2 linked regions of the Variovorax paradoxus genome follow. The protein of the gene in region 1 binds, or shares a complex with, the protein of each later gene. Links are inferred from orthologs where the notes say so. Each region holds a gene or a part of one and is shown on either strand. Other genes may lie near its edges.

Region 1 (5,736 bases):
CGGCGCGTCGTTGGTGTGCAGCGTGGAGAGCACCAGGTGGCCCGTTTGCGCGGCCTTGATCGAGATATCGGCGGTTTCGAGGTCGCGGATTTCGCCGACCATGATGATGTCGGGATCCTGGCGCAGGAAGGCGCGCAGCGCGGTCGCGAAGGTCAGGCCGGCCCGTTCGTTGACGTTGACCTGGTTGACGCCGGGCAGGTTGATTTCCGACGGATCTTCCGCCGTGGCGATGTTGACGCCCGGCTGGTTCAGCAGGTTCAGGCAGGTGTAGAGCGACACTGTCTTGCCGGAGCCAGTCGGGCCGGTGACGAGCACCATCCCGTACGGGCGGCCGATGGCATGCAGGAGCCGCGCTTTTTCATCCGCGTCGTAGCCCAGGGCATCGATACCCAGGCGCGCGCTGCTCGGGTCGAGAATACGAACGACGATCTTCTCGCCAAACAGCGTGGGCAGTGTGCTCACGCGAAAGTCGATCACGCGGTCGGGCCCGATCTTGAGCTTCATTCGGCCGTCCTGCGGCACGCGTTTCTCGGAGATGTCGAGCCGGGAAATGACCTTGATGCGCGAGGCCAGCTTGTCCTTGATGACGGTGGGCGGGCTGGCGATCTCGCGCAGTTCGCCGTCGACCCGGAAACGCACGCGGTAGTGATGCTCGTAGGGCTCGAAGTGAATGTCCGAGGCCCGCATGCCAACGGCGTCGAGCAGCATCTTGTGAAGGAAGCGCACGACCGGTGCGTCTTCGACTTCTGCGATTGCCTGCTCGTTGCTGTCGCCCGAGGTGTCGGCCGAGACATCGTCGAACTCGAACTCGCTGCCGACGATGTTGTTGATGCTCTCCGCCGCCGTCACTGCGGCGGCTTCGATCATTCGCGACAGCTTGTCGTATTCCGCGATGACCCAGTCGACACCCATCTGGGAGGCGAACTTGATCTTCTCTGCCGCCTGTTGGTCCGAGGGATCGGCTGTTGCAACAATCAGACGGTTGTTGCGTTTGCTCAGGACAACGATGCGGTACGCGTGGCACAGCTTCGCGTCGAGCAGATCCTTCGGCAGGCGCTGGGGATCGATGGCGTCGAGATCGAGCAGCGGCGCGCCGAAGGCGGTGGAAAGGGTGTGGGCGAGATCGGCGGCCGAGACGGCGCCGGAGCCGGTCAGCTCCGCGATGAAGCTGGTGCGGCCACTCAGGGACTTCTGGTAGATGTCTTCGGCGGCCCTGGCAGGAAGCTTGCCGGCCGACACCAGGGCGCGCGCGAGCCCGGGGAGGGCAATCTGCGAGGGTTCTTTAACTGGAAGTTCGGCAGCGGCCATTCAACGAATGAAAAAGATGTGAAAAAGTGCTTCACGATCATCGCTGAACAGCCCAGTGCTGTAAATCGCTACACAGCAACAGGCATGGCCATTTATTTATGCCAGCCAAAGGCTGGTCGGGGTGAGAGGATTCGAACCTCCGGCCTCTACGTCCCGAACGTAGCGCTCTACCAGGCTAAGCTACACCCCGATGGTTGCAAGAAAAAAGAAATCGTCCTAGATGCCAACTCAGGAGAGGTGTTCAGGCACGTCGCTCAAGCAACTGAGCCGCCAATTGTAGCAAACCTGAAGCGTGCGAATTGGATGGGAAGCCGCTCAGCGCATGAATTGCGCGCTGTGCTTCGGCGGCAGCCGCCGCGCGGGAGGCGTCCAGGGCTCCAGTTTCGCGAACGATCTCGACGACCTTGCCCAGCTGGGCGGTGTCGCCCGCCTCGATGGCGGCGCGCACCAGGTCGCTCTGAGCCGAGGTGCCTCGCTGCATTGCGAAGATGAGCGGGAGCGTGGTCTTGCCTTCGCGCAGGTCGTCGCCGACGTTCTTTCCTGTCTCGTTGGCGTCGCCCGCGTAGTCCAGCACGTCGTCGATCACCTGGAAGGCGGTGCCGAGTGCCTGTCCGTAGGTGGCGCAGGCCTCTTCCACATCAGGTGTGGCGCCTGCCAGCACGGCCGCGAGGCGGGTGCTGGCCTCGAAGAGCTTTGCGGTCTTCGAGCGGATCACGCGCAGATATGCCGCCTCGTCCAGCGATGCGTCGTGCATGTTCATCAGCTGGAGTACCTCGCCTTCGGCGATCACGTTGGTGGCTTCGGCCAGGATCTGCATGACGCGCATGTTGCTGGCATCCAACATCATCTGGAATGCGCGCGAGTAGAGAAAGTCGCCGACCAGCACGCTGGCCGGGTTGCCGAACGATTCGTTGGCGGTCGCTCGCCCGCGCCGCAGGGTCGATTCGTCGACCACGTCGTCATGCAGCAGGGTGGCCGTATGAATGAATTCCACAACGGCGGCCAGATTGAAGCGCTGTTCGCCGGTGTAACCCAGCGCGCCCGACATCAGCAGCAGGAGCGCCGGCCGCAGGCGTTTGCCGCCAGCGGAAATGATGTACCTGGAAACCTGGCTGACCAGCGGCACGCCCGTGTCGAGGCGGCGGGCGATCACACGGTCGACTTCGACCATGTCGCCGGCAATCAGGTCCAGCACGGTGGCGGTGGGGGAGGTGTCGGCGGCGGGAACTGGCAAAGCGGAGGCGCGGAGCGCTGCTGAGGATGATGGCGACCCAAGCTGGGGAAGGGCCGGAAGGCGCAAATTATAGGGAGCCGCGGCGGTTTGCCGGGATTGCGCTGGGCTGAAAGTGGTTAGCAGGCACAAACCGCGCTATAATCTTGGGCTCTGCGGAATTCGCTGCGGAGACTCATTTCTAAGAGGTTTACATGTACGCGGTCATAAAAACCGGTGGCAAGCAGTATCGCGTTGCTTCCGGCGAGAAAATTAAAGTAGAACAGATTGCTGCGGACGTAGGCCAGGAAATCGTGATCGACCAGGTTCTGGCTGTCGGAAACGGCGCTGAAATCAAGGTTGGCACGCCCCTGGTGTCCGGCGCAACGGTGACAGTCACGGTACTGTCGCACGGCAAGCACGACAAGGTCCACATCTTCAAGATGCGCCGTCGCAAGCACTATCAGAAACGTCAAGGTCATCGCCAGCAGTTCACCGAACTGCAAATCGGCGCGATCGCCGGCTAAGGAGCAGATTCCATGGCACAGAAAAAAGGCGGCGGCTCAACGCGAAACGGGCGCGACTCCAAGCCCAAGATGCTCGGCGTGAAGGCTTTCGGCGGCGAACTGATCAGCGCAGGCTCGATCATCGTGCGCCAGCGCGGCACCCAGTTCCACCCCGGCGTGAACGTCGGCGTGGGCAAGGACCACACGCTGTTTGCCCTGGTCGACGGCCACGTGTCGTTCGGTACCAAGGGTGCACTCAACAAGCACACGGTCAACGTGACCCCCGCGGCGTAAGCCTCGAGTCACTTCGACCTGCCCGAGGCCCCGCATTGCCGGGGCTTCTTCATTTGTAAACTGGACATCCCATGAAGTTCGTCGACGAAGCCTTCATCGACATCGCCGCCGGCGATGGCGGCAACGGCTGCGTGTCGTTCCGTCATGAGAAGTACAAGGAATTCGGCGGCCCCAACGGCGGCGACGGCGGCCGCGGCGGCCACGTGTTCGCAGTGGCCGATTCGAACCTCAACACGCTGGTCGATTTCCGCTACTCGCGCCGCCACGAAGCCAAGCGCGGCGAGCACGGCATGGGCTCCGACATGTTCGGTGCCGCGGGCGACGACATCACGCTCAAGATGCCGGTCGGCACGATCATCTCCGATGTCGAAACCGGCGAGGTGCTGTTCGAGCTATTGAAAGAGGGCGAAGTCATCACCATCGCCAAGGGCGGCGACGGTGGCTTCGGCAACATGCGCTTCAAGAGCGCCATCAACCGCGCGCCGCGTCAGAAGACGCCCGGCTGGCCTGGAGAAAAGCGCAGCGTCAAGCTGGAGTTGAAGGTGCTGGCAGACGTCGGCCTGCTTGGCATGCCGAATGCCGGCAAGTCGACGCTGATCAGCGCCATTTCCAATGCCCGCCCACGCATTGCCGACTACCCCTTCACCACGCTGCACCCGAACCTCGGTGTTGTGCGCGTCGGCCCGGAGCAGAGCTTCGTGGTGGCCGACCTTCCCGGCCTGATCGAAGGCGCATCCGAAGGTGCGGGCCTCGGCCATCTCTTCCTGCGCCACCTGCAACGCACGCGCCTGCTGCTGCATGTGATCGACATGGCGCCGTTCGACGACAACATCGACCCTGTCGCCCAGGCCAAGGCCATCGTCGGCGAGCTCAAGAAGTATGACGCCGCGCTCTACGAAAAGCCGCGTTGGCTCGTGCTCAACAAGCTCGACATGGTGCCGACCGAAGAACGTGCGGCCCGCGTCAAGGACGTCGTGAAGCGCCTGCGCTTCAAGGGGCCCGTGTTCGAAATCTCGGCGCTCACGCGCGAAGGCTGCGAACACCTGGTGCAGGCTGTTTATCAGCAGGTCAAGGCACAGCAGGTGGCCGAGCACGCGCCGGTCGTCGTCGATCCGCGCTTCACGCCGTTGCCTTCCGAGGGCGCCTGAGCGGCGTTGCCGCATCGCCCCGCGGCCCTGCCAACAGATAGATAGATAGACAGCAATCCACGCAGCATCCAAGACCGTTACAACCCGAAAATGACCTCGAACTCCGGATCCACTGCCTTGCGGGATGCCCGCCGTATCGTCGTCAAGGTGGGTTCCAGCCTCGTGACCAACGAGGGGCGCGGTCTCGACGAGGCTGCCATCGGCGAGTGGTGCCGGCAACTGGCTGCACTGGTGCGCGAAGGGCGCGAGGTCGTGATGGTGTCGAGCGGGGCCATTGCCGAAGGCATGAAGCGCCTCGGCTGGCGCACCCGGCCGCACGAAATCAACGAGCTTCAGGCCGCTGCGGCCGTCGGACAGATGGGCCTGGCCCAGATGTACGAAACCAAGCTGCGCGAAAACGAAATCGGCAGCGCGCAGGTGCTGCTGACCCACGCCGACCTGGCCGATCGCGAGCGCTACCTCAATGCCCGTTCGACCCTGGTCACGCTGCTCAAGCTGGGTGTGGTGCCGGTCATCAACGAGAACGACACGGTCGTCAACGACGAGATCAAGTTCGGCGACAACGACACGCTGGGTGCACTCGTGGCCAACCTGGTCGAGGCCGATGCGCTGGTCATCCTCACAGATCAGAAGGGCCTGTACACGGCCGACCCGCGCAAGGACCCGGAAGCCAAGTTCGTGCACGAAGCCGCTGCGGGCGATCCGGCGCTCGAAGCGATGGCGGGTGGCGCAGGCTCCAGCATCGGCCGTGGCGGGATGATCACCAAAATCCTCGCGGCCAAGCGCGCCGCCGGCTCTGGCGCTTCCACGGTCATAGCCTGGGGCCGAGAGGCCGATGCCCTGCTGCGCCTGGCGCGGGGCGAGTCCATCGGCACGCTGCTGGTGGCGCAGACCGCCAAGCACCAGGCCCGCAAGCGCTGGATGGCTGACCACCTGCAACTGCGCGGCGCCGTCGTCGTCGATGCGGGTGCGGCAGCCAAGGTACGGGCCGAGGGCAAGAGCCTGCTGCCGATCGGCATGACCAGCGTTTCAGGCGAGTTTTCGCGCGGCGACGTGATCGCGGTGCGCGACGTCGATGGCGTCGAGCTGGCCCGGGGCCTTGCCAACTATTCGAGCGTGGAGGCGCGCCTGCTGTGCCGCAAGCCCTCGAGCGAGTTCGAGCGCCTGTTGGGCTATGTTGCGGAGCCCGAGATGGTCCATCGCGACAACATGGTGCTGATGCCCAGCTGATGATCCAAACAACAACGGGGCGCAAGGCCCCGTTGTTGTC
Region 2 (3,904 bases), 3.4 Mb from region 1 along the record:
CAGCGTGGTGCTCTTGCCGCAGCCCGACGGGCCGAGCAGGCAGCAGTAGCTTCCGCTGGCGATGCGCAGGTCTATCTGGTCGACGGCGGCCGGTGTGCCGGGGGCATAGCGCTTGGTGAGCGCGACGATCTCGACTGCGGCGGGTTCGGGCGTGGCGACGGCATTCATTGCCGATGGCTCAGCACGATCCATGCCACGTTGTGGTGCGCGGCGCCCGTGCCGCTCGTGCTGTCCTCGCCCTGGTCAGGTGCCGATCAGGTACCGAACTTGTCCGCGTCCACCGGTACCTCGGCGGCTGCCAGTCCGCGCAGCACGTCGCCCACCACGATCACCGCCGGGCTGGCCAGGCCGGCCTCGGCGATGCCGTTCTGCAGGTTGCCCAGCGTGGTCGCGATGTGCCGCTGGTGCGGCAGGCTTGCATGCTGGATGACGGCCACCGGCGTGTCGCCCGGAAGGCCTTGCAGCAGTTCACGTTCGATGTGCCCGGCGCCCGACACGCCCATGTAGATCACCAGCGTGAGCCGCGCGTTGTACGCCGTCGCGGCCAGCGCGCGCCAGTCGGTCGGGTCTTCGGCTGCGCCGGCGCCGGTCTTGGCATGGCCGGTGACGAACACCACGCCCTGCGCATGGTCGCGGTGCGTGAGCGGCACGCCCAGCGCGGTCACGGCCGCGAGGCCGGCGGTGATGCCGTTGACCACGGTGCACTCGATGCCGGCTTCGCGCAGGTGCTCCACTTCTTCGCCACCGCGGCCGAAGATGAACGGGTCGCCGCCTTTGAGGCGGACCACGGTTTCGCCTTCGCGCACTGCGGTGATCATCAGCCGCTCGATGAAGGCCTGCGGCGTGCTCTTGCAGCCGCCGCGCTTGCCCACATGCACGATGCGCGCTCCGGGGCGGGCGTAGGCCAGAATCTCGTCGTTCACGAGGTCGTCGACCAGCAGCACCGTCGCGGCCTGGATCGCCTTCACGGCCTTGACGGTCAGCAGCTCCGGGTCGCCCGGGCCGGCGCCCACCAGCGTGCAGCGGCCGGTGATGAAGGAGGTGGGGGTGTCGTTGTTCATGCGTGGGATGCCAGTTGCGTGATGTGCCTGACCTGCGCCGCAATGGCTTCGGGCACGGGAAGCTCGCCTGCCAGCACGCGGCGCGTGTAGTCGGCTGTGGTGGCGACGTCGATTTCCTTCGGCAGACCGGGCACCTCGGCGGTGGTGCCGGCCTGCTGCGCCTGCAACTCGGTGCGCACGCCGCGCACGAAGCCGTCGATCTGCGCGGTGCGGCGCGGGTCGGACACCACTTCGCCCTCGAGGCCGCGTGAGAGCAGGGCGGTCATGCCCGTGAGCTCGAAGGTCTCGCCCATGGTGCGGGCGTATTCGGGGTGCGTGTAGCTGGCCACCACCACGCAGGGGCCGGCGGTGGGCTGCATCAGCTTCACCACGCTGTGGCCCGGGTTGCGCAGGCCGACCACGCGGCGCACGTCGAGCAGGCGCTTGAGCGCGGGGTTCAGCAGTTCGGTGGGGGCAAAGGCCGCTTCGCCGTTGGCGATGGGGCGGATAGCGGTCATGGGCGGCACATCGAGCGCCGAGAGCACGTTCGACGCCAGCACGCGAGATGTTTCGCTCGCGCTGCCGTGCACCAGCACCGGCAGGCCTTCGCGCGCCAGCAGCAGCGCCAGCAGCGGCGTGAGCACCGGCAGCTTGCGCGCGCCGTTGTAGCTGGGCAGCACGACCAGCGCCCGGTCGCCGGTGGGAATGCGGTTGAGCCGCGCATGGGTTGCATCGAGAAAACCGGCCATCTCCTCGGGCGTTTCGCCCTTGATGCGCATGGCCAGGCAGAAGCCGCCGATTTCGAGGTCGGTGACGGTGCCGTCCAGCACCTGGCCGAACAGGTCGGTGGCCTGTTCACGCGTGAGCGGCTTGGCGCCTCGTGCGCCGCGGCCGATTTCCTTGATGTATTGGCTGATTCCCATGGGTAGGCGGATTGTCCTGCAACGCTTATGCCGGAATGTGAGTTGGCTTATGCATCGGGTGTCTTGTCCCCTCTCCCGCTTGCGGGAGAGGGTCAGGGTGAGGGCAGCGGCCTTGCAACATCGCGCGGTCGTCATTGCCGCTCACCCTCACCCCAGCCCTCTCCCCAAGGGGAGCGGGGGCAATGCAGACGGCGCATCACAACGTCGCCTCCGCTTCGGCCGGCGTCGCCCGCACCATGCGCTTGAGCTCCGGAATGCACGAGCCGCAGTTGGTGCCGCACTTCAGCGCGCCCTGCAGCTTGGCCAGCCGCTCGTCGGCGGTGCCGGTGCAGCGGCCCAGTTCGGTCTGGATCGCCACGTCCGCCACGTTGAAGCAGGTGCACACCGTCTTGCCGCGCGACTGCACCGCCACCGGCGCTTTCGAGCCCGGCGACAGCAGCAGGCGGCCGTAGCTCTGCGCCGGCAGTTCCTCTCGCAGCAGCGTGGAGATCCAGGTTTCGGCGCTGGTGTCGCCGCCCAGCAGGAAGGCTTCGAGGCCGGCGCTGCCGTCGGCACGGCGCACCAGCCGGGCCGAGCGGCGCTGGCCCCGGCGGCGGTCGGCGTAGCGCAGGGTGTCGGCGGTCTGCAGGCCGAGCAGGGCTTCGATCTTCTCGACCAGCGTGTCGTCGGGTGCGTCGTGCGCGGCGGCGCGAAAGAGCAGGCCGCTGCGTTCGGCGCCCTGCGTGTTGCCGGCAAACGGCACGCAGGTCGCAAAAGGAAACAGCGCCATCATCGGCTGCAGCGCGCGGTGCGCGGCCAGCGCGTCGCCATCGGGCAGCCAGGCCATGGCCAGCAGCGACCACGGCAGCTCGGCCTTGAGGATCTTCACCGGCGTGTGCTTCAGCTCGGGCTGCTTCGAGGTCGGACAGTAGGCCGGCGTGGTCAGCGCGTTGATGCCCGCGAGCCGTGTGCCGTTCGACGAGCAGCCGCTCAGGTACTCCTCGCCCCAGTGCATGGCGACAAAAGCCTGGCTCATCCCCACCTCGGCGCTGGCACGCGCGGGCAGCATGATCGAGCCGCGCTTCGACGTCAGATGCACCAGGTCGCCTTCGCGGATCTGGCGGCGCGCCATGTCCTGCGCGTTCATCTGCACCACCGGCTCAGACACATGGCCGAACAGGCGGCCGACAGTACCGGTGCGGCTCATGCCGTGCCACTGGTCGCGCAGGCGGCCGGTGTTCAGCGAGAAGGGGTAGCGGGCCTCGCGGGCTTCGGCCACCGGCTTGTAGACCGTGTCGACGAAGCGGGCGCGGCTATCGGGCGTTGGGAACACGCCGTCTTCGTAGAGGCGCACGCGGCCGGTGCTTTCGCCTTCCTTCAGCGGCCATTGCTGCGGGCCGGCGGTTTCCAGCATCGCGTAGCTCATGCCGGTGATGTCCAGGTCGCGCCCGCGCGTGGATTCGCGATGCTCGTTCCAGACCGATTCGGCCGTCTCGTACGGGAACAGCGTGAACGCGCGGGCCAGCTGCCTTTCGAGCCGGTGCGCGAAGGCCACTGCAATCGACCAGTCGTTGCGCGCCTCGCCGGGCGCCGGCACAGCCGGGCGCACGCGCGAGATGCGGCGCTCGCTGTTGGTCACGGTGCCTTCCTTCTCGCCCCAGGTGGTGGCGGGCAGCAGCAGGTCGGCAAAGGCGCAGGTGGCGGTGGTGGCGAAGGCTTCCTGCACCACGACGAACTCGGCGCGTTCCAGCGCGCGGCGCACCGTGGCCTGGTCGGGCATCGACTGTGCCGGGTTGGTGCAGGCGATCCACAGCGCGCGGATCTCGCCGTCGGCCGCGGCCTGGAACATTTCGACCGCCGTCTTGCCCGGCTTCTCGGGCACCGAGGGCACGCCCCACAGCGCGGCCACTTCGGCGCGGTGATCGGGGTTCGCCAGGTCGCGGTGCGCGCTCAGCAGGTTGG

The links. Proteins that work in one complex are often made in the same cells at the same time.
Region 2: the proteins of cgtA (region 1) and ybiB are in contact, whole or in part, in a crystal structure (PDB 8BFT), measured with the Escherichia coli proteins. The link is inferred for Variovorax paradoxus from one-to-one orthologs.

Annotation. Positions count from the first base shown.
Region 1 is NZ_CP102931.1:1,035,998-1,041,733, forward strand. What follows is about bases 2,620-5,427. They hold cgtA (Obg family GTPase CgtA), read left to right. Parts: upstream 2,620-3,389; coding sequence 3,390-4,466; downstream 4,467-5,427. Other genes in these bases: rplU (50S ribosomal protein L21), read left to right, coding at 2,734-3,045; rpmA (50S ribosomal protein L27), read left to right, coding at 3,058-3,318; proB (glutamate 5-kinase), read left to right, coding at 4,557-5,427. Outside these bases: type IV-A pilus assembly ATPase PilB, read right to left, coding at 1-1,308; NWF24_RS04925 (polyprenyl synthetase family protein), read right to left, coding at 1,550-2,542; more of proB, read left to right, coding at 5,428-5,696. UniProt on the Escherichia coli protein: An essential GTPase which binds GTP, GDP and possibly (p)ppGpp with moderate affinity, with high nucleotide exchange rates and a fairly low GTP hydrolysis rate.
Region 2 is NZ_CP102931.1:4,426,519-4,430,422, reverse strand. What follows is about bases 11-2,818. They hold ybiB (DNA-binding protein YbiB), read right to left. Parts: upstream 1,964-2,818; coding sequence 1,058-1,963; downstream 11-1,057. Other genes in these bases: NWF24_RS20890 (nitrate reductase), read right to left, coding at 2,160-2,818; cobA (uroporphyrinogen-III C-methyltransferase), read right to left, coding at 255-1,061; NWF24_RS20905 (ABC transporter ATP-binding protein), read right to left, coding at 11-168. Also shown: more of NWF24_RS20905, read right to left, coding at 1-10; more of NWF24_RS20890, read right to left, coding at 2,819-3,904.